Regions from separate parts of the Paenibacillus sp. Marseille-Q9583 genome, predicted to be linked through region 4. Evidence: riboswitches for the same ligand, from Rfam matches in the RefSeq annotation. Region 4 holds a riboswitch; each other region holds the start of a gene.
What was found. A riboswitch is a leader RNA that binds a small molecule or an ion and turns the genes downstream of it on or off. The one in region 4 is predicted to bind cyclic di-AMP.

Region 1 (8,047 bases), on a different contig from region 4:
TGTTCCGACAAAGCCGCGTATATCATCCTTGAAACAGCGGCAAGGCACTCTGTTCGAAACCGAATAACGTATATTCTTATTTATCGACATCATTCCGTTTTTTGTGAAGTCATTTTTTCGGCTATAATGGATAAGGTAAGTAATTATTCATCTGTGGAGAAAACGGAGTGATACATGTGGGTGTAAAGCATGGTAGAGATTACGGTGAAATTCTGACGGATTTAACCGAGGCTGTCGGACGAATTTCCGATGGGTACTTATTTTTTGAAATGGATCCGGAAGAGTGGCAAGAACTGCCGCAGGAATCCAAGCTGGAGGTATGGGAGGCGCTGGCTGAGGATCTTTTCTTCGCGCTGGGTAATGAACCTATGATTGAGGTGGGGAGCGGCGTTATCATCTACGATAAGGACACGCACCGCATTAATATTTTAGTCGGAGAAGAGGATTTAGCCTCTGTTGTTTTGATTTAAGAAGAGGGGCCGGCGGGGCGTAATTTGCCCGTAGTTAGTAGCCCGTGTTAAAATTGGTGTAGCCGAGTTATAATCGCTGGGATTCTTGAATACATTTAATCGAAAATATTGCCTTTATCCTGGCACATCCCTTGGACCTCAGAAGCTAAGGGATGTTTTGTTTAACGAATAAGACGAGTAAAGGGACCTGCGGATTTTACTGCAATTTTTAGTAAGGGAGGAAACGAATTGTTATTTACCGAAGAAGAACTGCGTGAGCAGATCAGCAAGCTGGAAGGTTGGAAGCTGGAAGAGAATACCATGGTGCGAAAATATATGTTCAGCCAATATATGAAGGGTATTGCTTTCGTTGATGAAGTAGCCACCATTTCAGAAGCCTTTGATCACCATCCACATATTACGATTGATTATAAGACAGTGACTTTACGACTGAAATCAAATGAGGAAGACGGAATTACAGCTCTAGATATTCGAGAGGCACATGAATTTAATGAAGCCTTTGAGAAAAATCGTTAGTGTCGCCCAAACTCATAAATAAACGCCCGTGCGCAGATAGTGAACTATCTTCTGGCACGGGCGTTTTTAGTTGCTTAGGTAGTAGTTACTGTTACTTTTTCTCTGAGAGCCAGAGGGCGACGTTTGCAATCTCCTCAGGGGCTAGCTTTTCTTTAAAGGAAGGCATTTGACCTCGTCCTTTAGTGACGATACTGTAGATTTCTTCAGCATCATGCTGACCGCCTTCATTTTGAAGACTGGGTCCAACTCCACCTTGAAGCTGATCGCCGTGACAGGTGATACAGCTGGCTTTCACGGTTGCTTCGGCCTTTGCCGCATCCAATTGGACTTCCGGCATCGTCGGCTTATTCTGTTCAGCTACCTCTTCTTTACCTGGAAGTGTAAACATAAGTACTACCGCAAAGGCACAGGCGGCAAAAAACAAACCGCTCATGATCCATTTCTGCATCCCAGTTCGTCCCTTCTATGTAAGCTGCTCCCTACATTATAGCTCAAGGTGAAGCGTTATCATAGGGTTTGTGACAAAAAAATGAACGATAATGCCATCAAATCATTGAAAAATATGGAATTTTATATTATTTATCATAGACCATGCAATAAAAAGGTTTGTTTCCTGTGGGGGTTAGGCGTTCATACGTATCGGTAATTGTAAATCCACACTTTTGGTAAGTTCGGATCGCCCGCTGGTTCCAGGTCAATACCTCTAGATCAATCTCACGCTCAGGATAACGAAGCAAGGCTGTTTGCACGATTACATCCATGAATATTTTTCCTAGACCTTGACCACATAGATCAGGGCGCATACCAATCCCCAAGCGAACAACACCTTCCATTGGAAACAACTGCGCGAATCCACACAACATCCCTTGCCCATTTAATATGGAGACATATTGCTCATTCCGTAGCTGCGGGTCACCGAACTCGATTCCAAGAGCCTGCATTTGCTCCCACGGCATCCAGCCGTAAATATTATAAGGGGCAGTGTAATCCCAGTTGCAAATCTCTTCCGCGTGACTGGTCTCCATAGGCGCTACATGAAAAGTAACAGGGGGATTTATCATAAGGTCAAGAACCTCCTTTCACGGGGCGACTTAAAATGTCTTGTATTTCTAGCTTAAAATACTTATGGTCCTTATAAGGAGATCGAAGGCGTTTATGCTTGTAACTAATTATATACAAAAAGAGGCATGGTCGACTCAGAAATTTATGAAGATTATTGTTTTACAAATTCTGAGAGGGGTAAATACTAAATAAGACAAAAAACAAGCTCTTCCCCAAGAATCAACATCTTGGAAAAGAGCCTATGTACGATTTACTTATTGAACATCATCATTATCTTCTGTCTCAGAAGCAACAGAATGATAAGCATCCGTGCTCATAATTCGTTTAGCACCGATGTAGCGTTTCACGTAGTAGCTATCACTCAGGGAGCTAATCGTTACACCGCGTGAGGAAGATGCGTGTGCAAACTTGCCTTCACCGACATAAATACCGACATGGGAGACACCCTTACCACTTGTATTGAAGAATACAAGATCTCCAGATCTTAAATCATCTTGGGAGATAGCAGTACCCATTTGATACTGGGAACCTGATTGGTGTGGTAGGTTTATACCAATTTTATCAAATACATACATTGTAAATCCGGAGCAATCAAATCCATTTGTGGAGATGCCGCCGGATACGTACTTAGTTCCGATGGTCTTGTCGATCACTTTATCCATTTTGGAATCCGCGAAAGCGCTTCCTGCTCCGATGGTGAAAATAATGGAAAAGCTAAGTACTGCTGCTGCTAGCTTCTTCTTCAAAAGTTTATACCCCTTCCGGATGCCTACGAGGTTAGCTTAAGGGTTCGGTTGAAGGTCCCCTATGACCCCTCTAAAAATGGAGGTCAATTCACCCAAAGTTGGTTCCCCCGTTTTCCTAATAGTTAGGAAACTCGGCTGATACTGTTGATTAGGAATAGCTTGTAATCAATACATGACAAAACCTTTGTAAATAACAACTTAATGATTACAAAAATGTTACTAAAATCTTACTGCAGTTATTGTAACAAACAGAGTGCCGCTTGGCAATCGTTTTTAACATAATCATGCAGAAAATTTCGTTTTTTTAAAGACAAAATGCATATGTAAGCGATAATATTAAACTAATTTTTATATTTATTGAAATTTTTATCAAATAAAAGTGTTTAAAGTCCGTTCTGGAGGTGTAAAGAATATAATAAGGCAAAATAAAACCTGGATTCGATTAAGTTAATAATCAAACCCAGGTCTATATAATGTAATTGTGAGGTTATAGTTGTGGGGAAGTATTAATCGTAGGCTATAGCTTGATATGAGGAAGTACTCATTACTCTTTTAGCACCAACGTAGCGATTGGCCCAGTAGGACTGGCTAAGTGAAGTGATGGTCACGCCATATGAAGATGATGATTGTGCGAATTTTCCGTTTCCAACATAAATGCCGACATGGGATACGCCGTTGCCTAATGTGTTAAAGAAAACTAGGTCACCTGAACGTAATTTACTTTTGGCTACAGGAGTTCCGACATTATATTGAGCTTTTGAAGTACGGGGCAAAGAAAGACCCACCTTCTTGAATACATACGTAGTAAATCCAGAACAGTCAAACCCGGCAGTGCTAGTGCCTCCGGTTTTATAGGCAACTCCAATTGTCTTTGAAATAACACTGTCCATCTTAGAATCTGCAAAGGCACTTCCTCCACCAATAGAGAACGCCATCACAAGTCCTAGCGCCGCAGCGACGCATGCTTTTCTTAAATTCTTCAAAAAAATTGTACCCCTTCCAATGCCTGTGAGGTTAGCTTAAGGATTCGGTAGAAGGTTCCCCTATGATCACTGCAAAGCGAGATCAATTCACCCAAAATATGGTTCCCCCACTTCCCGGTGCAAGGAATTCGGCGTTTTATGCACCAGATAGTGACTTATCGACATGACTACGACAAATACATGAAGTTATGTAGAAATCGTTTCAAATGATTACAAACTTGTTACCAATGGAACAGGACTTATTGTAACAAAGTCTTTACGATTTTGCAAATCCTCATAATTTGTCTATAACGCGAAAGAGTCCCAGCTCCTGATTCAGGAACCGGGACTCTTATATTATGTTCTGTAATGCTTCAAATTATTGTGGAAATGCTTTACTGTGCCATAGATGATACTGAGCTGAAATTCCCCACATTTTGAAGAGTGTTGAGGGCAGTGATGAAAGTTGACGAATAAGAAGTGCTGGTAGGCCAGGACAGAAGATACCCGTTAGTCCGCACACTAGCAAAAGGATCAGGCCTGCTGCACCAAGTATGATTGAAATTCCTATTGCCGGAATCAGCGACTTCAAGCAAATGAATAAGGAGGAGAACATCCCCGTGCCGCTGGTATAACCAAACTGCATATATAGAAGGAACAGGCGCACGATAAAGATGTATATAAGCCATGCCAATACGTATGGAACTAGATGAAGTAACAAAGAGTAGTTCAGAAAGGAGGACAAGAATAGCCCGTACATTTTTGGAGCAAGCCAGTATAACGGAAGTAGAGCCAGCACCCATTCGATTAGACTGAAGATAAACACTGGAAATCCATAAAGCTTCATACCGGGAAAAAAGAACAGGCCCCGCTCTCCTTTTCGCTCCTGATGGAGTTCATGCAGTAATCCTGCCCTTATGAAGGGGGAGAGTAGCAGTCGTAAGACAACAAGCCCTAGGAACATCCATAACCAAGTACGTATCGCAGGATCTGTGTTTAAGCTGAACTGCCCTTCGACATAATAGAGTAGTCTGCCCATTCCGCTGCCACCAGCGTCTTTATCTGGATAGCGCAGTAGAATTGGAACGATAGCAGACCGGATGAAGCCGTACATAAAGTAGCCCCAGAGCAGTCGGTAGATGAAGAGCAGAATCAGAATATAAAATTGCTCCTTCATGCTTTGCCAGCCGCGGGTTATCGATGTTCTCACAATCATTCACCTCACCAGACAAGAGTTCCGAGCACAGTTTCAACTAGTTTAGTTACACTTAATGTCCAGCGGGAGAGCGTTTTGGGCTCTATTTCCGCCAGTCTGAAGTTGTTCAGATGTTTGCTTTCTAAAAGAACGGTATGCTCAGGATCAATCTCAGCAGAGAGGAGAAGCTTATCGCTTAACAATTGGAATGTAGTCTCTGCCCCTTCACCGCTCCAGACCTGCTCTGTCGCAGAGCCATCGTCGAATGTGAATCTAATGGGAACGTCAACATAATGGCTCCCTTTGTTTGTAATCTTTACAATGGATTCATAGCTCTGAGCATCGCTGTTGCCATTCTTTTTGATCGTAATCGTATCTACTGAGAAATCAGGAGCACCACCACCATAAATATAATCTTCGAAATAAGGCTGCCATGATTTTTTGGTTATCTTCTCAACGACTTTTTGAAAATCAGACGTAGTGGGGTGCTGGAAACGGAATTTACGTGCGTAAGTGGACATGATGCTGTTCATTGCCTTAGTGCCAACTTGCCGTTCAATATCCTTAAGTACTAGCTTTCCGCGAATATACACATTCCGGCTATAGGATTCTGTCCCGGCATATCTCCATGTCTCTAAATTTAGCGGCTCTGATTTGGTCACCAAGCTGGACTGAAGAGGGAGATTCGTTTTGATGCCATATTCTTGCTCCATGAGTCTGTCTTCAGCATAAGAAGTGAAGCTTTCGTCTAGCCAAGCCTCTTCGAATTCATTGCTGGCTACCATGCCGTAAAAGTATTGATGGCCAATTTCATGAACGACGGTTCTTTCAAGTGAGGTGTCAGGAGAAGAGTCTGTGGCTCCAAACGCTGTAATGAGTGTTGGATACTCCATTCCTCCAGCCCCATTCCCCTCCTTAGGCGGAACGATAATAGACAGAGTCGAGTAGGGATAAGGACCATACCATTTGCTGAAGTAGGTCAGAGCTGCCTTAGCGGCCTGAAGGTATCGTTCCTTTAAGTCTTTGTGTAATGGATCGAGATACACCTTAATCCGTACACCAGGCACTTCTGGCGTAGAGAAGGCTTCTTCGGCTACTGTAAAATCAGGGGATGCCGCCCACGCAAAGTCATGGACATCGTCAGCGTAGAATTGATATATTTTTTGATCTTGCTTTAGCTTGGCATTCTTCACAGGAAATCCGGTCGCAGCTACCGTGTAGTCGGAAGGAACCGCAATCGTTACATTAAAGATTCCAAAATCGCTGTAAAATTCAGAGGTGCCGTGGTACTGATGCAAATCCCAGCCTTCCTCCTTAACCCCACGTGTGCCCATAGGCTCGTATACACTAAGTTTAGGGAACCATTGCCCAGCCATCACGAAATTTCCTGATGCGCCCATACGGGCAAATATTTTGGGGAGCTGGACCTCGTACTGGAGTTTAAGCGTGACACTTTCTCCGCCATTAACCGGCTGTGGGAGATGAACCTTTAGGAGTGTCTTATCGTTGACGTTACCATCATCGGGTTGTACAAATTGCACTCTTTGCATTAGTGATGTTCCTTCTGATGTGCGCAAATCGGTTAAAGTCATACTTCCGAAGCCGTTCTCTGGCATGGTGTCACCTCTGAGCGTTCCTCCGGACTCCTTCATAAAGGTAGTATCTGGTGAAGAAAAGGCATTTGGATACATATGAAAATATAGATCACTTACCGGTTTTACACCGGGGTGTGTCCAGGTTACCGTCTCAGAAGCGATTAAGGTTTCTGTATCAGGAACAAGCTGAACATTGATGTGATACTCGACAACTCGTTGACTTAATGCCTCTTCTGCTGGAACGGGGGCGCTATCAGGCAGTGTCTGCTGTGGTGCAGCTGCAGGAGCTGTGCCGCTTGAGGACTTGGCCTCTTTTAAAACAAAGCTAGTAACAGAAGATGTAGAGTTATCCCCCGAATAGACCCATATGCCTCCTAATAGCACGAGGGTGGCCAGGGTCGCAAAGATGATGATGTACCTTAATGACAGTGACTTCATAGTGTGATTCCTCCCGTGACAAGCATCTACGGGATGTATATGTTTGCAATCGCCGCATTATTAGCTAAAATTAAATTATTCGTAAGAGGAAGGGTGTGCACTCGTGGACAACATACAACCGGAGGGCAAGAAACAGATTGCCTTAAATATTGTGAATGCAAAAAGTAAACATAAAGGCTTTGGGGCAGGCTCTATAGAGCTCAATAACGTATCACCTGTCATTATTGATGGCGGGGAAGCAGTCATTGATATCGGTGCCATGCATGCCAAGAGTAAGGTTGAAAAGGGTATTAAATTCTCCATGAACCGTGAAGATGTACCTAATGGTAGACAGGTTTGGGTGGTATGGGTAGCAGTGGATCGTACACAGGATAGTCAATTCTATGGTGGAATAACGGCCTGCGAAATGTGGATCGATACGGAAGCGCGTCGCGGATGGAAAATTCTCGCCGAGCATGTCAATAAGTTGGATGCTGCTCTAAAACGAAAAATCGATGTGGAAGGGCTTGGCGCAGTTGAAAAAGCTGCCCTCAAATCCCTCTTGATCTCTCATAATGAGGCATGGTGGACTGCGTCCTCCGATGAGCTTAAGGCTGCACTGACCGAGTAGGTCAAGATTACCTGATACAGAAAAAAGGCTTCGACATCCTGAAATAGGAGAGTCGAAGCCTTTTTGAATTGAACACAATGAATTAGTTCACGATTTGCCTGCCGTACTAAGCTTGCGTTTGAGTTGACTTACTCTGGCTTGACTGATCCCAAGAATTTCAGCAAGCTCTTTCTGATTGGCATATGGATGTTCTTCTATGGCCTGTTCCAGGCGTTGACACATATCCTCTGTCTTCGTCTTCCGGATCGTGCTGCTGTGCTCTGACACTTCGCCTGCAAAATCTTGGCGCGTCTCAGGCACTTGAGACATGCGTTCAGGGTCGGCAATTTCTTTTAGACAGCTACTGCAAATAAATTGCTCTTTATAGTAGGTGACATGGTCGTGGCTTCTGCAAAACGTACATTCTGTCGAGGTGTACTTCCTGAGTATGATGGTGTTATCGTTTAATATAAA
Region 2 (8,047 bases), on a different contig from region 4:
ACCTTACCGATTCCAACTGCAGTAATATTATCGCGGAGAAAACTTCAGGGGGTTGGCTCCTTTATTCTAAATGGTACGTTATTCTTCGGTATTGTTTACTTGTTAGGGGAAAATTTCCGGACAGAGCTGGCGGTTCCCTCGTATATAGCTTTTGCCATTACATGGCTTGGCTTCGGATTTATGGTCTCAGGTCTATATATTTTTATTGAGTATCTTTTTAGCGGCAAAGCTTATCTATGGCTAACATTGCTTATCGTAGTGTTATCGTGGGGAATATCATTCCTAGTTACACTTGGGGGAGGCAATTTGTTTTTATACAGTATCTCCTATTCCAAGGAGTGGGGGCTGTTATCTCCGATCATGTGGGGGTCACTTCTGCTGGGGACAATATCTGTGCAATTATTCTCTAAATGGACTATACATCGACTGAAGAGTCGCAATCTCGTATAAAAAATCGGAATGGCAAGGACTGCGCTCTAGCACGCTAGAGTGGAAGGCGAGGTGTAAATAATGTGGATACCGGTACAAATCAACGAAAATAGTGCAGAGCCCCTCTATCATCAGATAGAGACTCAGCTTAGGTCCTTAATCATTAGCGGAGTCATTACAGAAGGTACGCTACTGCCCTCGATTCGTGAGTTCGCAGGAGATCTGAAGTGCAGTGTAATTACAGTGCGGCGCGTATATCAGGATCTGGAGAATGAAGGTTTGCTGCGAACGAGACAAGGAACAGGTACCTTTGTATCCCATGTAGGCGACGTAGCAATGGAAGAATACAAACGGGACACGGTAGGCAGAGCACTTGAAAGTGCTGTGGAAATCGGCCGATCGATACATTGCAGCAAGGATGAACTTGAGCAGATTTTTATGGAGATTGTAGAACGCAAGTATAGAGCAAAGGAATGAAAGGGGGGCGCATACTCATATGGTACAGATGGCTATAGAATTGCGGAATGTACTTAAACAACGGCGAAACAAGACGATAGGACCGCTGACCATGAATCTGCCTAAAGGATATATTACAGCCCTGGTAGGTCAGAATGGATCTGGCAAAAGCACGTTACTGAATCTCCTGATGCAGCTGACCAATCCAGAGGAAGGCGAGATATATTGGTTTGAGAACAGGTATAATAGCGGGTTGCCTTTGGAGCTGCGGCAGACCATTGCTTATGTTCCTGAGACGTCGATTACTGAGGAGAACCACTGGAATGCAGAAGAGGCAGCTCAATTTAGACAGCATTGGTATCCGAACTGGGATGAGTCGTATTTTCAGGATCTAATGGATCGCTTTGAGGTTCCATATCATATGAGGCTTTCTAAGATGTCAAAGGGTGAGCGTCGGAAATTCGAAATTGCCGCAGCACTTGCGTCACGCCCAAGTCTGCTGCTATTGGATGAACCTTCATCAGGTCTTGACCCCTTTGCCTGGAAGATTATGATCGAGACGCTTCTTAAATATATGGATGAGAACAACGCTACGATCATTATCTCCACACACATTGTGGAAGAGGTGCGGCGCTTGGCAGATTATATCGTACTTATGCATAGAGGTGAACTGCTGGGTATGGCTGAGAAAGACAGTTTATTCGGTACTTGGACCGAGGTATGGGTACAGGTTGCAGGTGAAGAGGAGCTTGCTGAGTTATCAGCGGAATTACCGGGAGGTATAAACCTTACCATGGATACACCGGGTGTAGCTTCTTTTATCATAGAACAATTTTCTAAGAACGAGAAACGCATTCAGGACTTGGGCGTAAAGGTTATCAAGAGTCGCAGTTTAGAATTGGATGAAATATTGGGTTTATGGACACAGGGACACCGTCCTATCCTGATTGATCACAAGAGAGGGGACTAGAGAAATGGAAGCCTTAAAGCTGGAAAGTGTAATGAAGCAATATGGAGAAAAAACCGCTGTAAACGGAATTAACCTAACGGTAGGGAAGGGGGAAATTTACGGATTACTGGGGGCAAATGGTGCAGGGAAAACAACCACAATGCGCATGGTGCTTGGCTTAATTTACCCTGATGGCGGGAATATTTTGTATAATGGAAAGCCGTATAACAGCGAACTTCAGCAAACCATGGGCTATCTACCCGAAGAAAGAGGATTATATCCAAAGGTAAAGGTAAGCGATCAAATCGTCTACTTGGCACGTCTGCGCGGGATGTCGGCTAGTGATGCAGATAAGAGCCTTCGCTACTGGCTCGATCGGTTTGAGGTTCCGGATTATTACAATAAGAAGATTGAAGAGCTCTCCAAAGGGAATCAGCAGAAAATGGGCTTTATCGCCGCAGTTGTTCATAAGCCGCAAATTCTCATCCTTGATGAAGCCTTCAGTGGCTTGGACCCTGTTAACGTGGAACTATTGAAAGATACGGTAAAAGAATTGCGTGATCAAGGAACGAGTATCTTATTCTCTACTCACCGGATGGAGCATGTTGAAGAGCTTTGCCGTAATATTACGATTTTGGATCGTTCCAATACTGTCGTGCAGGGCGATATTCGTACGATTAAGAGTGGGTATCCTCGTGAACAAGTATTGTTGCGTACGGATAACGAAATGACCGGTCTAGAATCAATTGCAGGTGTAACAGCAGTACAGCGACAGGAGCGAGGTTATCTGTTGTCAATCAGTGAGATCGGCGCAGCACAACGTATCCTACAGCAGGCGATGGCGCAGGGTGAAGTGGAGCATTTTGAAATTAAGGAACCAACATTAAATCAAATCTTTATCAGAGCGGTGGGTGAATCTCATGAATAAGATGGGGACAATTATTGGCTTTACCTTTAAAAATAAAGTAAGAACGAAATCATTCATGATTACTACATTAATTCTAGTGTTGCTGCTCAGCATTGGGATGAATCTTCCGTACATCATCGATCAGTTTAAGGGTGATTCTAAAACAAACGCAGAGACTCAAATTGCTGTGATCGCGGAAGAGGGAAATCAGGCTGCAGAGTTGTTGAAGGCATATACTTCACCTGAAGGAATGCCGCAGGCAAAAGTTGTGCAATATACTTCTGCCGACGATGCGGAGCTAAAGAAAGCTTTAGAAGAAGGGACTGTAGAGGGGTACGTTACTTTTGCAGAACCTACTGGCGAAGGACTTCCACCCGTTACTTATCATAGTGAAAATGGTGAATTGAAGGGCGATGTGCAAATCTATCTCCAAAATGCCCTTCAGCAGGCCAACACCCAGTTCATCGTTGGCGACAAGCTGACGCAGGAGCAGATTGCTGCTATGTCAACACCGGTACAGATAGCTACTCAGCAGCTCAACCCTGATGGGACTGCGGGAGATAAGGATGCGTCGCAGGAATCCGCTCCACCTATTAATTACGTCATTGTATACGCCATGCTTATGCTGTTCTTCATGTCTATCATGATGACCGGTAATATGATCGCAGCTGAGATTACTTCAGAGAAGAGCTCACGGATCATGGAGATTCTGATTACAAGTGCCTCACCTTTAGCGCAAATGTTCGGTAAAGTTATCGGTGTCTTCTTAGTAGGATTATTACAAATTGGAGTCATTATCGCAGCGGTAGTTGTCAATCTTAAGCTTCCGCATAATGCAACGATTTTGAAAGATTTAGACCTGGATTTAGGCCAGCTTAATATTAACTTGTTGCTTTATGGGATTGTTCTTTATGTACTAGGTTATTTCCTCTATGCCTTGATGTATGCAGCTGTAGGTTCGATTGTCAGCCGTACAGAGGATCTTGGCCAAGCGGTTATGCCGATTATGATGTTAGGCTTCGTAGCATTCTATGTTCCACTGTTCAGTATCTCCAATGCGGATACTCTGCTGGTTAAGGTAGCGAGTTATGTACCGTTCACCTCTCCATTGACCATGCTGCTCCGAATTGGTGTTGGTGAAGTAGCGATCTGGCAAGTTATTGTATCATTAGCCATCCTGCTTGTTACCACGTTCATCTTTGGATGGTTGGCTGCCAAGATCTATCGCACAGGCGTATTGATGTACGGCAAACGTCCAAGTATTAAAGAGATCAGAAAAGCGATGAAGGCTTACAAGATCTAAGTGGCTTCATATAAACTTTTAAGGAGTGGTAATCATGACTAAAAGTGAACAATACAATATGATGCTTTTAATGAGTTCGGTATCTCTGGCTACGGTTAGTAGAATGCTCCATTCAGATGGATCCGCTGTTATGGATTTCACTCAAGGTGTATTGACTGGTATTGCCATGGTAGGAATGATTGCGGGATTGTGGATGTACGGTAAGGCGCGTAAGAGCAAAGCGTAATAGTAGGGAAAGGAAGCCGCGGCAGATGCCGTGGCTTTTTTCTTTTTTGTGTACGTATCGTAAAAGTTATTTGGAAGATAGTTGCGGACTCCAGGTTTCCTGAGTCCAATATATGCTCCGTACACTCAGATGTCTGTTCCTTTTGAGGGATTAGACAACGGATAGATTACCACTAGGCAGCAAACCCTCTTGAGCAGTCAGTTGCTCCCGCACACGCCTAAGCTGCGCTTTTAGCACAGGAACACTCTTTTGCAGGATGATGCTTATTTGAGGTAAAGATAGCTTTAGGCCATACCACATCGTTTTTACAAGCTGCTCTTCCCAAGGCAATGCCTTGGAAGACAGGAGAGAACGGCGTGCGTAATAATCGGCGCATTGTCGGATACAAGAGCGGTAAGCTTCGATAGAGAATAGCTGGCTGTCGAAGCTTTTTTGTCGGAATATTTTATGAAGCTCTTTAAAAGTACGGATAGTAACCTTCTCGGCTTCTGCTGATTGTTGTAACAACATGAAACTGAGCGTATAGATATCATTCGTACACTTTTGAACACACTCTGCAAATATAGTTCTACGGGGTGATCCGGCAGGTAAGGGGTCAGGCATGATAAACACGATCCTTTCAGAATGGGTTATGGGATGAACCTATAATATAGAAAAGTAAGAAATGGATTTGTTGATAAGCTCGGCGGTATCAGGTTCTGGATAACTATGTTTTTGAAGCGCAACACTGGATGGTTTATAATATAGCCGCCCTCCTCTGGAATCTCTCCCACCAGCGACAGCTCTGTACAGACGACCTTGCTCAATGTGACCTGACAAGGATTTACCCTGCAGCTTGGCTTTTAAATCCTGTAAAGCACCTTGCACTAGCTCAAACTGAGTCTGATCCCACTCTGAACCATGGGAACGTACTTTATCTATCGCTTCCTCAAGTCGGCAATGATAAATCATTCTGAGAAAAGAACTCCATTTAATAAGGTCGAAGGTTTTGGTATTAGCAGAGATAAGACACGCTCCCCAGCTACAACCTCCTTTACAGGTAAGCTTCAGGATGCCATAACGGCTACCTTGACCGGCCTCCATTCCATAGTGAATAGGCTCAGGTGAATCAAAGACGAATACTTCTATGCGAGATAGTCTTCGCTGGTCCATGACAGGTTTCTCCTCCTTAGGTTTCCAAAAGCTTAAGATCAACATGGTGAGTGATGTTGGCCTTCTCTATACAGGCGAGCATTTCAGCTTCATTCTCACAGACTGCGGCATGCTCCAGCCATAGTCGGAATTTCTGTTTGCGTATAACGGATAAATGTAAGGGGAAGGTGCTGCGGGATCTCATTACGTACCAACCGACTGCAACATCTTTCCAAGGTTCTTTAAAGGCGGTGAGCCACGGAAAACGTTGGTGTGCTGCCCAATCCTGCAGCTGCTGCTTTTCGCGGATATTTTTATATATTTCGTATATAATCTTTCGGTCCATACAGCGTTCACAAGTAGAAGAGCTGCTGAAATGGCGCAATGTGTCAATCTGGTTCTGACCAAATGCGTAGCCGACAATTGTTCTATGATGATCCTCTTCGAACCATAACGCTCCAAAGCAAACATAGTTTAGACTTATCGGCTCAAGTAGCCCTTGCTGAGTTCCCCAATAATAATGTTTCATTCCTTTCACCCCGTCCAGCATGCTATCACCCTATAGATTCAGTTAAAGAATCAGGTAACGCAAAAACCGCAGCAAGAGGAGGACCTCTGCTGCGGTTTTGGAATACAGGTATACACACACCTGTGCCAAAGCGTGGCGGATCAAGGGTCTCTCTCTTTACGCTTACGAGGTTAGCTGTCGGATTCGGACGGTGAGAGTCGCCCTACCTATGTGAGACTTGAACAGTCTCCTTCGGATTCACCCCAAGTAGGCCATATGACCTGATGGTTCCCCCGTTCCCTGCAATTGCAGGAACTCAGCGTTGAATGTATTTCGTGAAATAGATTCAACCCGAATCATACTCTTTTCAAGGTGTTTCTGTAAAAACAGAAAGTGTTCTTTTGAGCGCAATTTAAACCAAATCCTGCCGACTACGACGAAAAAGGGAACCAAATAGGTATTTATTGCGTGTTATCGGGCTTCTTCCTCGCTTAATCTCGCTTTCTTGTTTCCTTTCTTATAAAGGCGATTTTTGGTCATTTCACTAATCGTGGTGAATAAAATCACATGGTATGAGCGTTTTTCGCTAATGGATTGAAACTCGAGTAAACAAGAGATATAGAGAGATTGGATATCAAGTAAGCGCTATCCAATGCGAAAATAGTTTTTAATTTGCATTATTTTGGCATCAATCAGGTTTTACAATACTTCCTGCATAAGGGTATGATTACTCCTGTTTCAACAACAATCGAATATTTGATCCGCTTAATTTCCGATAAGGAAAGCGGGGGAACCAACAATCGGCAGACGATGTGAGAGTCGGAAGCCGGTTATGGGGTGAATCCTGTAGAAGATGTGAGTGAGCTCGCATCTATACAGGTAGGGCGACTCTCACCGCCCGAATCCGACAGCTAACCTCGTAAGCGTATGGAGAGAGGATGAGTGCAATGTGACCGCTAGCGAGCCACAGAGGAGAATCCTTTGTGGCTTTTTGCTGTGCTTTTTTAAGCAAAGCATTTATGGAAAACCTCACGAAGAGGTCGTTATATTCATCATTAGCGGTAGCTTTCTTTCAAGATCAGGGTGATCAAGCTCTGATCTTACAAGCAAAGCATTTGAGGAGAATAAGAGATGACAGATCAGAATGAATATGTACTGGTATGTGCGCCAACGAAGGCAGGCGAACATTTTATTAAGCTTCTAAAATTCAGAGGCATTAAGATGGCCGGATTGACCAACAACTTGCCTGAGAAGGCCCTACTCGAAGAGATGGGGATTGAACAAGTCGTTCTAGTTGATACCCGCCATCAGAATACTTGGTTTCGCCCACCGTTCCCGGTAGGACGGGTATATCTGTTCGAGAGCAGCTTTACGTTATGCTGCCGCTACATTCAGATGTGCCGCACCTGGACTACACAGCCGATTTTTGTAATCACAAGCTCAATAAATCCTAGATTGGTCTATAAAAGACTTGGTGCAAGTTATGTAATCTATTCTCATAGTGGTGATGCTGATTTTCTAATCGATAAATCACCTCATCAAGGATAAAAGAAGGAGTGCGGTAGATATGATGGATCTGTATATGGTGGCTTCGTTAGCTGTAATTTACGGGTTGTTTTATGGATTTATGCGCTGGTGCGCAGGTGTAGTTGAGGATACAGGGAGGGATAAGTTGTGATTCTAGTAATCGCTGTTACCCTACTGTTGTTTGTATATCTGGTTTACGCATTGATTCATCCGGAGAAATTTTAAGGAGGGGCATTCATGGGCATTTTGCAAATAGTTGCTGTAATCGTAATTCTTATCTTGCTGGTTAAGCCGATGGGCACGTATTTATATTATGTATTTTCTAATGAACCGAACCGTACGGATCGATGGTTTGGAGGTATGGAAAAAGGAATTTATAAGCTGATCGGCCTGAAAAAACGGGACGGAATGTCTTGGAAGAAGTATGCGCTCAGCTTTGTGTTAACAAATATCGTATTGGTCACTTTCAGTTACATTGTTCTTAGATTGCAGCGGGGATTGCCGTTAAACCCAAATGGAATTACGGATATGGAACAGACGCTTTCATTCAATACAGTGATCAGCTTTATGACCAATACGAACCTGCAGCATTATAGCGGGGAGACGGGGCT
Region 3 (8,047 bases), on a different contig from region 4:
AGGAGATTACTACATGACAAATTCTTTTAACGATATATCTGTTCCTTTGTTACCGACGGAGCGGGTTGATGATTTATTAACGCATGACTTGCGAATTATTCAAAGTGACGAAGTATTTAGCTTTTCTATGGATGCTGTACTGCTTGCCCGTTTCGCCAGCGTTCCGCCTCGTGGGAGAGTCCTGGATCTTTGTACTGGGAATGGTGTAATTCCTATTTTGATGACGACCCGAACTAAAGCTTCTATAGAAGGGATTGAAATTCAGCCCCGTTTAGCGGATATGGCTCGGCGTAGCGTGGCTCTAAATGGGCTACAGGATCAGGTTGTGATCCATGAAGGTGATTTACGTGAGTTATATAAAGTAGCAGGACATGGCGTATATGATGCAATAACAGTCAATCCTCCTTATATGCCGCTTAACGGCAGTGACCTCAAGCTGAACACTCATCAGGCTATGGCTCGTCATGAAATCGGGTGTACGCTGGAGGAGGTCATTCAAGCCTGTGTGAGACTGGTTCGCACCGGTGGAAAGGTAAGTATGGTTCACAAGCCACAACGATTGGTCGATATTATTAGTCTTATGAGAAAATATAGGCTCGAGCCTAAGATTATTCGCTTTGTACATCCACGTGCGCATCTGGAAGCTAATATGGTATTAATTGAAGCGATACGTGATGGTAAGCCGGAGGTTCGTTTACATCCACCACTCATTGTATATAATGAGGACAATCAATACTGTCCAGAAATTATGGACATCTACTATGGTGCTAAAGAGGGTAAATCATGACGATATCATGCCAAAGCAGTTTTCAGAACAATAACAATACACATAAGCAGGAATCAACCGGTTCACTCTTTTTGGTGGCAACACCCATCGGTAATTTAGAGGATATGACTTATCGTGCGGTCCGCACATTGCAGGAATGCGATATTATTGCAGCTGAGGATACAAGACAAACTCGGAAATTGTTGAGCCATTTTGAAATTACACCCTCTATGCTGTTCAGTTATCATGAGCATAACAAGGCTGCCAGTGGACCTGAACTTATCCGTTATATAATAGAAGGAAAAAATTTGGCACTTGTCAGCGATGCCGGTTTACCAGCCATTTCCGACCCTGGTGCAGACCTTGTTGCCCTTGCCATAAGTCACGGTATACCAGTAATTCCTATACCCGGAGCTAACGCAGCTTTGTCAGCATTAATTGCCTCTGGTTTGCCTACGACTACTTTCACTTTTATCGGCTTCTTACCTCGAGAACGTAAAGATATCCGTGCAGTATTAAGTCCACTTCGTTCGGCGCAAGGGACTATACTGTTCTACGAATCTCCACATCGCGTGGTGAAGACACTGGCTCATCTCCATGAAGCATTTGGCAATCGGCGAATTGTGCTTGCTCGTGAACTGACGAAGAGATATGAGGAGTTTCTTCGTGGAACGATCGAGGAATGTATGGATTGGCTCGCTGAGCATCCACCGCTTGGTGAGTATGTTATCGTCGTTGAAGGCGAGAGCAAGGAAGATGCTGAAATGGCGGAATCGGCTTGGTGGCGCCAGTTAAGTATTGAAGAACATGTTGCTCATTACGAAGCAGCAGATATGCCGCGTAAAGAAGCTATGAAAAAAGCAGCCTCTGATCGTGGTGTGTCAAAGCGGGATATTTATAACGCACTTCTGGATAAAGCGGAGCAGCAGTAAGTGTTATTGACGGATTCTAATTCTAAGAGGTTAACAAGGTACGAAGGTTATTACGAAGCTGACGAGATTCTAGCCTGAAGGTGGTTCCCAAAAGGAAGCCCAATATAGACCAGATCACGGTGAAAACTCGGTTCACTTCGTGCTCTCACCGCATTACCCATCATTATTAGGTGTCATGGGGGAGTAAATCCTTGTAGACACCTTTTGGGTAGGAAACATTGGTGATTGCAGAAAAAAAATACCTCCCGCGGTCACGGGAGGTCAAGGAGATATGAAAAGGTTAGAATTAACAATTTGATTAGTTCTATTATATACTATTTATTTTAGTTTGTCACAGGGGTAGGGATAGTAGAAATGCATTCATGACAAACTATTTTTCCTTTGAAGTAAGTTACGTTCTCAGCGTTGCCGCAGAAAATGCAGGCAGGCTCATATTTCTTAAGCATAATGCGCTCACCATCAACGTAAATTTCAAGTGCGTCTTTTTCACCAATGCCAAGAGTACGGCGCAATTCAATGGGAATAACTACCCGTCCAAGTTCGTCTACTTTTCTTACAATTCCTGTTGATTTCATCATAACAATCGTTACTCCTCTCAATGTTCCAAAAACGTCATTATTCGACATTGTTCACTGTTTTATGATATTTATAATACCAACGATTCCCAAAACAGTCAACCTTTTTTCATCTGTTGAATAAGTGCTTTTTCACGAAAACTTTGAATTCCCTATAACAATCACGAATTCTAAAAAAAGCGAAAAAATAAACTTTGTCGATTTACCAAGACTAAAAACGTCACCATTCGACAAAGTACGACATAATTACTTATTATATACTTATATTGGTTAAAATCATATTAAATTTAATAAAGGAGTTGATCTCATGAAGCAGCCGCTCACAGAAGAAAAGGTTTTCAAAGATCCGGTTCACAATTATATCCACGTGCAGGATACTATTATTTGGCGACTAATAAATACAAAGGAATTTCAGCGTTTACGCCGTATTCGCCAGCTGGGTACCTCGTATCTTACTTTTCATGGCGCAGAGCATAGTCGGTTTTCTCATTCCCTAGGGGTGTACGAAATTACACGTAGAATTATTTCGCAATTTGAACGAAGCGGGTATAAAGATTGGATTCCTGAAGAAAGTCTGCTCACCTTGTGTGCGGCCTTGCTGCATGATCTGGGACATGGTCCATTTTCCCATTCTATAGAAGAAGCTTTTGAAATGAATCATGAGGATTGGACTTGTCGAATTATTCTGGAGGACACAGAGATTACTGAGATCTTGCGTGATGTGGAGGAGGATTTTCCTCGTAAAGTAGCCTCTGTAATCGCTAAAACTTATGAGCATGAAATTGTTGTAAATCTCGTTTCCAGTCCGCTAGATGCTGATCGCATGGATTATTTGCTGCGTGATGCGTACTATACGGGTGTAAACTATGGGACGATCGACATTGATCGGATTTTAAGAATGCTGCGTCCTTATAATGGTCGAGTTGTTGTAAAAGAATCGGGAATGCATGCCATTGAAGATTATTTAATGTCGCGTTATCAAATGTACTGGCAAGTTTATTTTCATCCGGTGACACGTAGCTCAGAGATTATTTTGCGACAAATTTTCCGTAGAGCCAAGGAGCTTTTCCAAGCGGGGTACAATTTTAGTTTCATGATTAATCCGCTGGAGGATTTATTCCGTGGTGAGGTGACAGTGAAGCAATATTTAATGCTAGATGAAGCACTGGTACAGACGGCTTTTATGCAATGGACGCTTGAGAAAGATGAGCTACTAAGCGACTTGTGTACCCGTTTTATTCATCGTAAACTGTATAAATATGTTGAGGTGGAGAATCTCGATACAGATATGATTACTGAAATTCGCAGCAGTTTTGAGGCAGCGGGACTTCACCCAGAATATGATTTAGAGATTGATTTTCCAACAGATCTACCCTATGATGTGTTCCGTCCGGGAGAAGCTTTTGACAATAAACAAATTCTGCTGCTTGATCGGCATGATCATCTGCGGGAAATTTCAGAGGTGTCGGATATTGTGCGTTCTATTAGCGGCATTCACCGTGGCAGATATCATCTTTATTTTCCTCAGGATAAGTTGAGAAATGCGCTTACGCGATTGCCTGCTTCTATTGCAGAGATTTTTGCAAAATAATACAAGAAAATATGGGATTTTTGACAAGAAGAGTAGAAATATAAGATATAACGGATAGCGTGAAACTTATATTGTCATACATTTAAAAAAGAACAAGGAGTGAGGGTTAAAATGTTTCTGTTTGACACACATACGCATCTGGATGCACCTCAATTCGACGAGGATCGGGAAGAAGTTATCGCTCGTGCTGTAGAAGCAGGAGTTAGCAAGATGATTAATATCGGATTTAATCGGGAGACGATTCCCTCAACGATGAAGCTGGCGGAATCTTATGATTATATTTATGCGGCAGTGGGTTGGCATCCTCAGGATGCGATTGATATGAAAGAAGGAGATCTCGAGTGGATCGCTTCTCTATGCAGTCATAAAAAAGTAGTGGCTATTGGTGAAATCGGACTGGATTATTACTGGGATACTTCCCCCAAGGATGTGCAACATGAAGTTTTTCGCAAGCAAATTGGACTAGCCCGTGAACTAAATATGCCGATTTGTATTCATGATCGTGATGCCCATGAGGATGTTGTACGGATTTTACGGGAGGAAAAAGCAAATGAGGTTGGAGGCGTGATGCACTCGTTCTCAGGAAGCTGGGAAACAGCTAAAATGTGCTTGAATCTTGGTTTTCATTTATCCTTTGGAGGACCCATTACGTTCAAAAATGCAAGAGTGCCAAAAGAAGTGCTTGCGCAGACCCCACTAGACCGATTATTGATCGAAACCGATGCTCCATATTTGACTCCACACCCCTTCCGCGGGAAGCGAAATGAGAGCGCTCATGTGAAGCTTGTAGCAGAGGCAGCAGCTGAAATTAAAGGGTTGACATGGGAAGAATTGGCTAAAATAACGTATGCGAACGCACTGGAACGATTTGGGATTGAGTGAAAACGGGAGCAAAACAGGCGAAAAATAGAGAACGGCCGATATATTAAACTTTTTTAATATAAAAACGGCTGAATATTACAATATTTTAACCATATTTTTGCGTAAACGTGGTTGAATCGTCCTTTACAACATGCATCAAAACAGGATATCATCTTTTCAGTGATGTGAGCTGTGTTATAGTGACAGCCATTGATTCATGGATCGTCTCGCTGAGTCTCCGTATGGAGAACGGGGGAACCAATATTGACCTGCCGCATGCCTGTATTTTAAATACGGTTTAGACGTGCCGTAGGACAGTATTTGATTTCTTCACGTGGTCTTTGGGGTGAATTTAAGGGCAACCGCCATGAGCGGGTGACCTGAAATAGGGCGTCTCTCTTTCGTCCGAACCCGACAGCTAACCCCGTAAGCGCAAGTAAGAGAGGCAACCTCGTGCACAAGCATTCTCTATTCTGATATTGGAGAAGCCACGAAAGAGTCCTCAGTTGAACTCTTTTTAGGCTTTTTTATTTTTGAATAAATAGAATGTTGCCCACATACTGTTATATAACAGGGGTGGGAGTAGCTGTGCCGAGCAGGCGATCCATGAGCAGGAGACGCTAAGTTATTACGTGCGTGTCCTGTGACAATCTCAAATAGTTTCGTCAAAGGAATTCAGTCCTCATGATATACAATTGACGACGGGGCTATGTAAGGAGGATGGAGAGAATGGGCGTATTCCAACCAGAAGTATCCCATGATTCGCAGTCATCCAGCAGGTCTTTCGCATTACGGTGGGAGCAAGTGAATACTCGCGTACTTTTACTTGCAGGCGTGATTTCAGTCGCTATCGCGCTACTTATTCTGCTGTACGTACACGGTCAAAGCAACAAACAATTATTTTTAGTAATAGACGGGCAAACACAGACGCTTGAAACGCGGGAAGCGCTTCTTGGTGATGTGTTGGAGAAAGAGCAAATTTCGCTGCAGCCGCATGATGAACTATCTTTAGGACTGAGTGATGAAATAAAAGACGGTGACCGTGTCGTTATCAATCGTGCGCAGAAAATTAGTCTTACTGCGGATGGAGCAACAAAAACGTTATATACCACCGAAGACACAATTGGTAAAGCAATTGAGAAAATGGGCATTACCCTAGAAGGTCATGATAAGATTTTCCCTTCGTTAGACACCACCATTTCTGCAAACATGGAGGTTAAGATTGTTCGCATCAACAAACAGACCGTACAGCGAACAACTAACTTACCCTTCAGAGTCATCAAGACAGCAGACCCCTCCCTTACTGTGGGAACAGTTAGAGTGGCACAGGCAGGCAAACCAGGCGTCATGATTCAGCATATTGAAAAGATCTACCAAGACGGAGAACTGGCCTCTATGCGCATGATTGGTAAGGAAGTACAAACGGTAACGAAAGATAAGATTATTGCCGTTGGTACCAAAGCACTTCCTAAGCCGGCTGTAGCTAAGACTACAACAACTTCCAAATCAAACACCACTTCAAAAACGGCTAAGGTTAGCGCCAAGACTAATAACGTCACTAGCAAGGCTGGCGTAGACTTTGAGTACAAGAAGATGATTAAGAACGTCTCCATGACAGCTTATTCATCAGAAGAGCCAGGTATTGGTACCAAAACTGCCTCCGGAACACGCGTAACGGAAGGTCGTACAATTGCGGTAGACCCGAATGTAATCCCTATTGGCTGGTGGGTATATATCGAGGGGCTTGGATTCCGCCGAGCAGAAGATACTGGCGGTGCCATTAAAGGCAATAAAGTAGATGTCTATTACGATTCACTGAGCCATGTCCGTAATTTCGGTCGTAAATCACGTACCATTTATGTGATTGGACCTGTGAAGCCGGAGTTAAACTAGGCTGAAGCTTTTGCAAATTATTCTTCGATAAGCTATAGTGATGATAACCGTTAAGGAACGCCAGATGATCATTTCGTTGATCGCAGAGCAACCGCTCATCACTTATACATTCTTTAACCAAAAGAAGAGGAGCGAAACCTCTTCTTTTTTGCTTTTTTTGGAAGGAGTCAAGAGAAATGATTAAGGAATTAATTGTCGTTGAAGGTAAGAGTGATACCGTCGCTGTTAAACGCGCTGTAGAAGCAGATACGATCGAAACAGGGGGATCGGCTGTAGACCGGACCGTAATTGCGAAGATCGCGCTTGCTATGGAGCGCAGAGGAGTGATTATCCTTACTGACCCGGATCACGCGGGTGAACGAATTCGTAAGATTGTGTCCGCAAAGGTGCCGGGCTGCAAGCATGCCTTCATTCCGGAGAAGGACGCAACCCGCAAGGGAGATATCGGTGTGGAGAACGCTTCTCCAGAGGCGATTCGTCATGCGCTGCGGAATGTACATACCTCTTTTGAAGGTGCACCTGCTTTAATCGGACTTGATGATCTAATGGCCGCTGGAATGCTTGTACACCCTCGGGCAGCTGAAAGACGTATGGCACTTGGTAATTTGCTTGGAATTGGATATTGTAATGGCAAGCAGCTGTACAAGCGGCTGGCGATGTTTGGAATTACGCGGGAGGAATTTGCCGGAGCTCTCGCCCAAATTGATCAGGGGGGCATTACTTCATGAGTGGTAGAGAGGAAATTTCGACTCCAAAACGGACGAAAGAAATTATTCAACGTTATGGATTCAAGTTCAAGAAGAGCTTAGGACAGAATTTTTTGATTGATCAAAATATATTGGACAAGATTGTAGACGCTGCTGGGCTAGATAGCCAATCAGGGGCATTGGAAATCGGTCCTGGGATTGGTGCCTTGACGGAGCGTTTGGCGCTAACCGCTGGTGCGGTGACCGCTGTGGAGATCGACCGTAGGCTGATTCCTATTTTAAGGGACGTACTTTCCCCTTATCCGCATGTTAAGGTTCGTAATGATGATGTTCTGAATGTAAATCTGCAGGAGCTGTTCAAAGAAGATTTTGCATCCGTGAACAAGGTAAGCGTAGTTGCCAATCTGCCGTATTATGTAACTACTCCGATTCTGATGAAGCTGCTCGAAGAGAAGCTTCCGCTTGATAACATCGTTGTAATGATTCAGAAAGAGGTTGCGGAGCGTATGGCTGCTTCTCCGGGAGGAAAGGAATACGGGAGCCTTAGCATTGCCGTGCAGTACTACAGCGAGCCTGAGCTCGTCTGCATTGTGCCGCGTACGGTGTTCATTCCTCAACCTAATGTGGAGTCCGCTGTAATCCGTCTAAAGGTAAGAGAGCGTCCACCGGTAGAAGTTGAGAGTGAGAAGCACTTCTTTGAGGTCGTCCAAGCTTCTTTCACA
Region 4 (8,047 bases):
GAAACTAATACAATCAAGTATGAATGCCAACAGTAGCGCAAGTGTAGCTAACGGGGCAGGGGTAACTGCGGAGTCAGCGGGGTCATTGGTAACTCCAAAGTCCATTCGTGCAGCCGTTACTATCGTTGCTTCGGTTCCGATTCTGCTAGTCTATCCATTCATGCAAAAGTACTTTGTAGTTGGAATGAACGTAGGAAGCGTGAAGGAATAAGTAGCTTGCACCCACTATTAAATAATAGGAAGGTTGTTTGTTGAATTATGACTCCATCTCCAATCACATACACGAACCCAATACTTCCAGGTTTTTATCCAGATCCTAGCATCACTCGAGCAGGGGATGATTTCTACTTGGTGTGTAGCTCCTTCGAATATTTTCCTGGGGTGCCTATCTTTCACAGCCAGGACTTGATTCACTGGACACAAGTTGGTCATGTATTAGATCGTGTAAGTCAGCTAGATACACGTAAGAGCAAAAGCTCTGGAGGTATATTTGCTCCAACCATCCGGTATCATGAAGGAACGTTTTACATGATAACGACCGAAATACACGGGAAGGGGAATTTCTATGTTACGGCTACGGACCCAGCGGGTCCGTGGTCAGACCCGATTAGTATTCCTTATGGAGGAATTGACCCTTCCCTAATGTTTGATGAGGATGGAAAGGTATATGTAACCACCCAGCAGGGAGCAGATTATGATTCCCACGCTATTCAATATGAGATAGACATTGCTACAGGAGCAGCATTAACAGAACCTGTTGTCATCTGGTCTGGGGATGGCGGACCTTGGACGGAAGGACCACATTTGTACAAAATTAACGGAATGTATTATATCATGTCTGCTTCAGGCGGCACGGCAAAGGAACACCGAGAAATTATCGGTCGTTCTTCCTCCCCTTACGGTCCTTTTGAAAGATTAGAGCAACCGATATTGACCCATCGCGGGACTGATAGTCCCATTCAGTATCTAGGACATGCTGATCTGATCGAAGATCGTAACGGGGATTGGTGGGCCGTATTCCTTGGAGTACGTCTAGTAGATTCCAAGTATACAGTGCTAGGAAGAGAGACCTTTCTTGCCCCTGTAATTTGGAATGAAGATGGATGGCCTATGATTGATAATAACGAAGATACCGTTGGACTGGAGATGAAGGTTCCACGTGTACCGGGTCATTCGCCAAAACCTGAGACAAGCGGAAGATATGATTTTGATGACCATGTATTACCGTTGCAATTAGCCTTTCTGCGGAATCCGGCAGAGGGAAGCTGGTCACTAAATGAACGCCCGGGATGGTTATCTCTTCGGGGTCAATCTAAGGGTCTCAGTGATATAGGACAGGTGGCCTTTATAGGAAGGAGACAGCAGCATACTTCAGCAGAATGGAGTACATTACTGGATTTTAACCCTACCGTGGACGGTGAAGAGGCTGGACTTTGTGCTAGATTGGATGAGCATGCACATTATGAGGTTGGCTTGGTGCAAAAAGATGGCCATAGAGTCATTGCAGCACAATTAACTATTGATGGAATAACCCGTGTAGAAGCAGAAGTACCAACTACAGCTGAGCGAATTTATCTGAAAATACAGGCGGAGTTTACCGAATACACCTTATTGTTCTCCTTGGATGGGCAGGAATGGAATAAGCTATCTACAGCGGCAGCATACCCATTATCCCCACAGGCCGTAAAAGGAAATGGATTTACAGGTGTTCTTATCGGTTTATATGCGACAGGTCATGGTAAAGTAGCTGAGGTACCTGCCCACTTTGATTGGTTCGATTATCGGTCATAATGAATAGCGTTTGTTAGGAGGGAACTTGTTGAGACAAGCTAGTGATTTTACAGAGCCTGCACTAAAGACAGTGTTCGCAGAGGATTTCAAGATTGGCGCAGCCGTCAACCCATTAACTATCCAATCACAGGAGCATTTGCTTGCTTATCATTTCAACAGTATTACCGCTGAGAACGAGATGAAATTTGAAAGTCTGCATCCACTTGAGGACACTTATAACTTTAGGGCAGCAGACCAGCTGGTTGCCTTCGCCAGGGAATATCATATGGCGATGCGCGGACATACCTTGATTTGGCACAACCAGACAACGGACTGGCTGTTTGAGGATAAGGGCGGAGGACCTGTAAGCAAAGAGATTCTGCTTGCACGAGTTAAATCACATATTCAGACCGTTGTAGGACGTTATAAGGAAGAAATTTATGCTTGGGATGTTGTAAACGAGGTAATCGCTGATGAGGGAGAAGAACTTCTTCGCCAGTCGAAGTGGCTCGACATTGTTGGTCCAGACTTTATCGCCAAAGCGTTTGAATTCGCGCATGAAGCCGATCCAAAGGCTTTGTTGTTCTACAATGACTATAACGAATCCCATCCATTAAAGCGTGACAAAATTTATAAACTGGTGAAGTCGCTATTGGAACAAGGCGTGCCGATCCATGGCGTCGGATTGCAAGCACACTGGAATTTATACGATCCTAGTCTGGATGATATTCGTGCAGCGATTGAGAAATATGCCTCGTTAGGACTTCAGCTTCAATTGACTGAGCTGGATGTATCCATGTTCCGTTTCGAGGACAAACGAATGGACTTAAAGACAGTACCTGCTGAGCTGCTCGAACTTCAAGCAGATCGATATGAAGCGATGTTCGCACTGCTGAGAGAATACCGGGACGTGATTAGTTCGGTCACGTTCTGGGGAGCAGCGGATGACTATACCTGGCTGGATGATTTCCCTGTTCGTGGTCGGAAGAACTGGCCGTTCCTATTCGATGAAGGGCATAAGCCGAAGCCAGCTTTCCATCGAATTATCACTTCTGCCACGAAATCATAGAGTGGGCAAGCTGCTCAAATAATGAACTGTGAACCCGTCCTTATATCGATTAAGGGCGGGTTATTTATACGTTGATAGATTAGTAGAGTAGATCTCAAAGGGCGGATTAAAGTGAGCGTGACAATTAGAACGATTCTGGAAGATTTAATAGGAGCTATGGAACAGATAGATGGGACTGTGGATACGCTTAAGCCGGGGAATCCAGAAATGGTGATTACAGGGATGGTTACGGCATTTTGCGCTACGCAATATGTTGTGGAACGAACGGTTGCTATGAACGCCAATTTGTTGATCACACATGAAGGTGTGTATTACAGTCATCATGAGACGAGTGAGTGGTTAGAGGATGACCCTGTATATCTTGCGAAACTGAGTGTAATCGAGCGTTCTGAACTGGCTATTTTTCGTTATCATGATTATTGGCATCGGCATCAACCGGATGGGATCATGGTGGGCTTGCTGCGAGAGCTTGAATGGTCAGCCTATGTGGTTGAGCAGCAATCCACTGCTACAATCCTATCGATTCCAGCTATGACGGTAAGTGAAGCGGCTCAATATATAAAAAGAAAGCTAGGCATCTCCTATGTACGTGCTGCCGGAGACCTATCCCAGAAATGCAGACATGTGGGGATATTAGTAGGTTACAGAGGAGGTGGAACGATGGCTATTCCTCTTTTTAATCAGCACAATCTTGATTTAATTATTGCTGGCGAGGGCCCCGAATGGGAAACTCCAGAATATGTGAGGGATGCTGTCCACCAAGGCAGATCAAAAGCGCTGATTATGTTAGGTCATGCGGAAAGTGAAGCTCCAGGAATGAAATATTTAGCTGAAGTTCTGGCACAGAAATACCCAATGATTCCTACTTACTTTATTGCTGAACAACCGGTCTATCAGCTGGTTTAATTTCGTATAAACCGAAATGAAGAATAAATTTGCATATTATGGAGAAAATGATTGGAAACCAGGTCACTGAGAAAGGAGTGTTTCAATGGAAATTCCTTTGGAGGCTGATGAAGTGTTAAGTCGTATCAAAAAGCTTCAAACCGATGGAAGCTCGATCAGCAAAAAACAAGTGAAGCAAAGCGATCCTGATCTTATGAGAAGTGCGCTGTTCTTTTTTCCGAGCTGGGAACATGCATTGAAAAACGCCGATCTGTTGTAGCCATATGATTGTATAACGAAGCCGAGTGGTTCAGGGATTGATCTCTGATGGCCGCTCGGCTTTTTTTAGATATATTGAGTAAACAAGAGAAAAAGAAAGAGAAAACGAAGTGTATGCTCAATATGAAATGAAAAGCATGGCTTTCAACATTATTTTGCCCACGGCTCAACTTTACAAGAAACCTTACACGGAGTATGATTCATCACATAACTGACAATTACATAAGAAGTCCGCTTAATTTCCGTTAAGGAAAGCGGGGGAACCAACAACTGGGAACCAGTGTAACAATCGGTACTAGTTATGGGGTGAATCCTGTTCCAGGTGCATAAATGCATCCATGCAGGTAGGGCAACTCTCACTGCCCGAATCCGACAGCTAACCTCGTAAGCGTATGGAGAGAGGATGAATGGCGTATTTGATGATGAATAGCCACAGAGAATCCCTCTGTGGTTTTTTGCTGCGTTAAAAAGCAGATATAGTTGTAGAACCTATCTATGAAAGAGGTGTTAACTTTGCCTATTGCTAAACTGAATGGAACTTCGCTCTATTACGAAATCAATGGAACAGGGACTCCGGTTGTGTTTATCCATGGACATGGATTAACACATAGTATGTTCAAGCCACAATTGGAGTATTTTTCTGATAAATATAAAGTGATTCTGTGTGATTTACGGGGGAATGGCAAATCAGGTGAATTACTGCAGGCCCCAAACGAGATTATTGAAACTCAATGTCTAGATATAATTATGCTATTGAATGATTTGGGTATTCGTGAGGCTGTTTTTGTTGGGAGTGCCTATGGGGGGCTCGTCGTACAACATATTGCGAAGCAATATCCAGAGCGAGTAAAAGCGATTGTTGTCGCGGATAGCTTTTGTAGAAGTCAGGCGTCAACGATAATCGGTAAAATCCAGCTTATGGCTGCTTATTGCAGTTGGTTAATGTATTACGCTCCAAGTGAGCTTGTACTGCCTTCGATTCGTATGATGTACCGGGAACGCTGGAATCTGGCTTATAACGAGATTAGAAGAGGACTTCTCGATAAACGTCCACGGGAATTGTATCGGCAAAGGCTGGCTACGAGCCATGTGGATTACACTAGATGCTTAAAGTCTTTTAAGCGTCCCGCCTTATGTATTGTAGGTGACTTTAGTGAATTTGGAGTTAATTGTATGAAGGATATGGTATCTCAGCTGCCACATGCTCAGTTAGTGATCATTCCTAACGCATTAGATCCTAGTAATTTGTGTCAGCCGGAGAAATTTAATGCTATACTTCAGCGGTTTTTGGAGAAACAGCAGGAAACTCAGCAGATTAGTTGATCTTAGTGGTAAGTGAGAAATGAGGGGCGTCCCATAGCCGGGGAGTATGTACTGGCTACGGGGCGTTCTTCTGTATGTCTGTATTTTGTACAATGCTGTCTACTGATGTAAGATTAAAGATATTCGATATTAACTATCTAAAGGAGCTGAGTCATGATGTCTCAAGCCGAAACCATAAAATTGACCTCATTATCTTCAAAAGGGGGCTGCGGCTGCAAAATCGGTCCCGCCGATCTCATGCAGGTTATTCGCAGTCTACCACCAACCGTTCCTAATCCGGATCTACTTGTAGGTCTAGACACCAGTGATGACGCTGGGGTATATCGATTAAGTGATGATCTAGCGTTAGTGCAAACTGTTGATTTTTTCACGCCGATCGTGGATGACCCGTATTCCTTTGGGCAAATTGCAGCAGCTAATGCGTTAAGTGATATTTATGCTATGGGCGGCAAGCCGCTTACAGTGCTTAATATTGTGGCCTTCCCTATTTCTGTTTTGGACAAAAGCATTCTCGGTGACATTTTGCGCGGTGCAGCAGATAAAGTGCAGGAAGCAGGAGCAACGCTTGTGGGCGGACATTCCATCGACGATAAAGAGCCTAAATTTGGATTGGCCGTTACGGGCCTTGTGCATCCGGACAAAGTAAGAACGAATGCAGGTGCGCAGGTAGGAGACAAGCTGATTTTGACTAAACCTATCGGAGTGGGCATCTTAACGACTTCTATTAAAAAGGATCAGCTATCCCCAGAAGAAACTACACGCCTTACGACAGTCATGTCTACATTGAATAAAAAAGCGGCTGAAATCATGGAGCCCTATGATGTACATGCTTGTACAGATGTTACCGGATTCGGGTTGCTTGGACATGCCTCGGAAATGGCAAAAGGGAGCAATCACGGACTGATTATTCGTCAAGGCGATGTACCGATGCTGCCACGAGTAAGAGAGCTCGCGGAGCAGGGCTTTGTTCCAGGCGGCACTAAGAATAACTTTGCCCATTTGGAGGGCAGTATTCTATATCCGGAAGAGATGGACCAATTAAGCCGCTATATTCTGTGTGATGCTGTGACTTCCGGTGGATTGCTGATCTCTGTTGCTCCAGAACAAAGTGAGGATTTGCTAAAAGAGTTAGTAGATGCAGGTGTGGAAGCAGCATTGATCGGAGAGGTAACGGAAGAACATCCGGGTCAGATTGCAGTTATAGCTGCGCAATAACGCTGGAGTTCAGCTTAGAGGCGACCTAAGAAGTTAGCCACCAGAGGAGAGAGCGCATTGTTTCAGGATATTACACTGGAAGAACTAAGAGTGTTAAAGAATAAGAAGCAGATCACCGTTATCGACGTTCGATCTCCTTCTGAATATAAAGACTCGACATTGCCAGAGAGTTTGAATATTCCTTTTTTTGACGATGAGGAACGAGCTGAAGTAGGTACATTGTATAAACAGATAAGTGTGCAGGCTGCGAAAGAACGCGGTTTGGAGATTGCTGCGGCGAAGCTACCTTCCTTTGTCAAAGAATTTGCTGCGATTCAAGGGGACAAGGCTGTATTCTGCTGGAGGGGAGGTATGCGCAGCCGTACAACTGCGACCGTACTTTCTTTAATGGATATTCACGCTTACCGATTGATTGGCGGCTATAAAGCTTACCGTAAATGGGTACTGGATGAACTGGAGTCCTATGAATTTAAGGCGAAGCCTTATGTCATTCATGGAAATACGGGTACAGGTAAAACAAACCTGCTGCACCGCCTGAAGACACAGAGCTATCCTGTTCTGGATTTGGAAGGAATGGCAGGTCACCGCGGTTCTATCTTTGGCGAGATCGGACTTCATGCAAACAATCAAAAAACGTTCGATAGTCTTCTTATGGAGGAATTAATTAAGCTTGGGGATGCTCCTTATGTACTGTTTGAAGCGGAGAGCAAAAAGATTGGGAAGGTCGTAATGCCCCCATTCATGGCCGAGCAGAAAGAGATCGGAACACAGATTTGGATTGAGATGCCACTACAAGCCAGAGTGCAGCAAATCCTTGAGGACTATAAACCAGAAGTGTACAAGGATCAGTGTATTTCAGCTTTTCGAAGTATCAAATCGCGAATTCATATCCCCATTGCGGCGGAAATCGAGCGGTGCTTGCAAGCTGATATGTTCGGAGAGGCTGTTGCGCTGCTGTTAGAATACTACTATGATCCTAAATACGATTATACGTCTACTCAGTATGAAGGCATTGAGAGAGTTACCTTTAAGGTGAACAATTTGGATGAAGCTGAGGCTGCGGTGATCTCTTTTTTAAGTAATCAGAAGGTATAAGCTTTATGTATCGTAAAGTATGAGGGGTTTAGAGGAGGCTCGGCTTAACAAATGATCTATTTAGACTATAACGCTACAACACCTGTAGATAAGGAAGTAGCAGAGGTTATGATTCCTTATCTTTATGGTCATTTTGGCAATCCTTCAAGCAGTCATTCTTTGGGACATGAAGCTAAAGTCGGAATCGAGCGAGCAAGAACACAGGTGGCTAATTTCCTGAATTGTACGCCGGGTGAGGTGCTTTTTACAAGCGGGGGCAGCGAGTCGAATAATACCGTCATCAAGGGCGTCGCCCAAACGTATCGACATAAAGGCAATCACATTATTGTGTCTGCTGTGGAGCATCCTGCGGTAATAAAACCGTGTCAGTATCTGGAGCAGTTGGGTTACACGATTACTTATGTACCTGTT

Region 1: another riboswitch for cyclic di-AMP. It lies ahead of ACWNM1_RS23150 (C40 family peptidase); the one in region 4 lies ahead of ACWNM1_RS13805 (alpha/beta fold hydrolase).
Region 2: another riboswitch for cyclic di-AMP. It lies ahead of ACWNM1_RS05080 (hypothetical protein); the one in region 4 lies ahead of ACWNM1_RS13805 (alpha/beta fold hydrolase).
Region 3: another riboswitch for cyclic di-AMP. It lies ahead of ACWNM1_RS17445 (ubiquitin-like domain-containing protein); the one in region 4 lies ahead of ACWNM1_RS13805 (alpha/beta fold hydrolase).

The regions. Positions count from the first base shown of each region.
Region 1 covers NZ_CDRJTB010000061.1:21,099-29,145, reverse strand. Annotated here, with positions in the region: gene ACWNM1_RS23170 (hypothetical protein) at 177-470, shown strand; gene ACWNM1_RS23165 (4a-hydroxytetrahydrobiopterin dehydratase) at 699-986, shown strand; gene ACWNM1_RS23160 (c-type cytochrome) at 1,078-1,434, opposite strand; gene ACWNM1_RS23155 (GNAT family N-acetyltransferase) at 1,562-2,047, opposite strand; gene ACWNM1_RS23150 (C40 family peptidase) at 2,303-2,794, opposite strand; cyclic di-AMP (ydaO/yuaA leader) riboswitch at 2,800-2,941, opposite strand; gene ACWNM1_RS23145 (C40 family peptidase) at 3,301-3,729, opposite strand; cyclic di-AMP (ydaO/yuaA leader) riboswitch at 3,783-3,921, opposite strand; gene ACWNM1_RS23140 (hypothetical protein) at 4,136-4,966, opposite strand; gene ACWNM1_RS23135 (M1 family metallopeptidase) at 4,978-6,984, opposite strand; gene ACWNM1_RS23130 (YwhD family protein) at 7,088-7,594, shown strand; gene ACWNM1_RS23125 (AbrB/MazE/SpoVT family DNA-binding domain-containing protein) at 7,682-8,047, opposite strand, start outside.
Region 2 covers NZ_CDRJTB010000006.1:114,875-122,921, reverse strand. Annotated here, with positions in the region: gene ACWNM1_RS05125 (hypothetical protein) at 1-450, shown strand, start outside; gene ACWNM1_RS05120 (GntR family transcriptional regulator) at 511-906, shown strand; gene ACWNM1_RS05115 (ATP-binding cassette domain-containing protein) at 998-1,855, shown strand; gene ACWNM1_RS05110 (ABC transporter ATP-binding protein) at 1,860-2,762, shown strand; gene ACWNM1_RS05105 (ABC transporter permease) at 2,755-4,044, shown strand; gene ACWNM1_RS05100 (hypothetical protein) at 4,079-4,270, shown strand; gene ACWNM1_RS05095 (hypothetical protein) at 4,421-4,873, opposite strand; gene ACWNM1_RS05090 (hypothetical protein) at 4,913-5,422, opposite strand; gene ACWNM1_RS05085 (hypothetical protein) at 5,439-5,930, opposite strand; cyclic di-AMP (ydaO/yuaA leader) riboswitch at 6,076-6,241, opposite strand; cyclic di-AMP (ydaO/yuaA leader) riboswitch at 6,662-6,851, shown strand; gene ACWNM1_RS05080 (hypothetical protein) at 7,041-7,457, shown strand; gene kdpF (K(+)-transporting ATPase subunit F) at 7,584-7,661, shown strand; gene kdpA (potassium-transporting ATPase subunit KdpA) at 7,674-8,047, shown strand, end outside.
Region 3 covers NZ_CDRJTB010000037.1:7,492-15,538, forward strand. Annotated here, with positions in the region: gene ACWNM1_RS17420 (tRNA1(Val) (adenine(37)-N6)-methyltransferase) at 14-787, shown strand; gene rsmI (16S rRNA (cytidine(1402)-2'-O)-methyltransferase) at 784-1,698, shown strand; gene ACWNM1_RS17430 (AbrB/MazE/SpoVT family DNA-binding domain-containing protein) at 2,022-2,276, opposite strand; gene ACWNM1_RS17435 (HD domain-containing protein) at 2,581-3,864, shown strand; gene ACWNM1_RS17440 (TatD family hydrolase) at 3,976-4,746, shown strand; cyclic di-AMP (ydaO/yuaA leader) riboswitch at 4,944-5,173, shown strand; gene ACWNM1_RS17445 (ubiquitin-like domain-containing protein) at 5,455-6,618, shown strand; gene rnmV (ribonuclease M5) at 6,795-7,346, shown strand; gene rsmA (16S rRNA (adenine(1518)-N(6)/adenine(1519)-N(6))-dimethyltransferase RsmA) at 7,343-8,047, shown strand, end outside.
Region 4 covers NZ_CDRJTB010000025.1:53,658-61,704, forward strand. Annotated here, with positions in the region: gene ACWNM1_RS13780 (carbohydrate ABC transporter permease) at 1-211, shown strand, start outside; gene ACWNM1_RS13785 (glycoside hydrolase family 43 protein) at 259-1,791, shown strand; gene ACWNM1_RS13790 (endo-1,4-beta-xylanase) at 1,820-2,839, shown strand; gene ACWNM1_RS13795 (Nif3-like dinuclear metal center hexameric protein) at 2,951-3,745, shown strand; gene ACWNM1_RS13800 (hypothetical protein) at 3,831-4,004, shown strand; cyclic di-AMP (ydaO/yuaA leader) riboswitch at 4,226-4,410, shown strand; gene ACWNM1_RS13805 (alpha/beta fold hydrolase) at 4,517-5,326, shown strand; gene selD (selenide, water dikinase SelD) at 5,483-6,541, shown strand; gene mnmH (tRNA 2-selenouridine(34) synthase MnmH) at 6,599-7,636, shown strand; gene ACWNM1_RS13820 (cysteine desulfurase family protein) at 7,688-8,047, shown strand, end outside.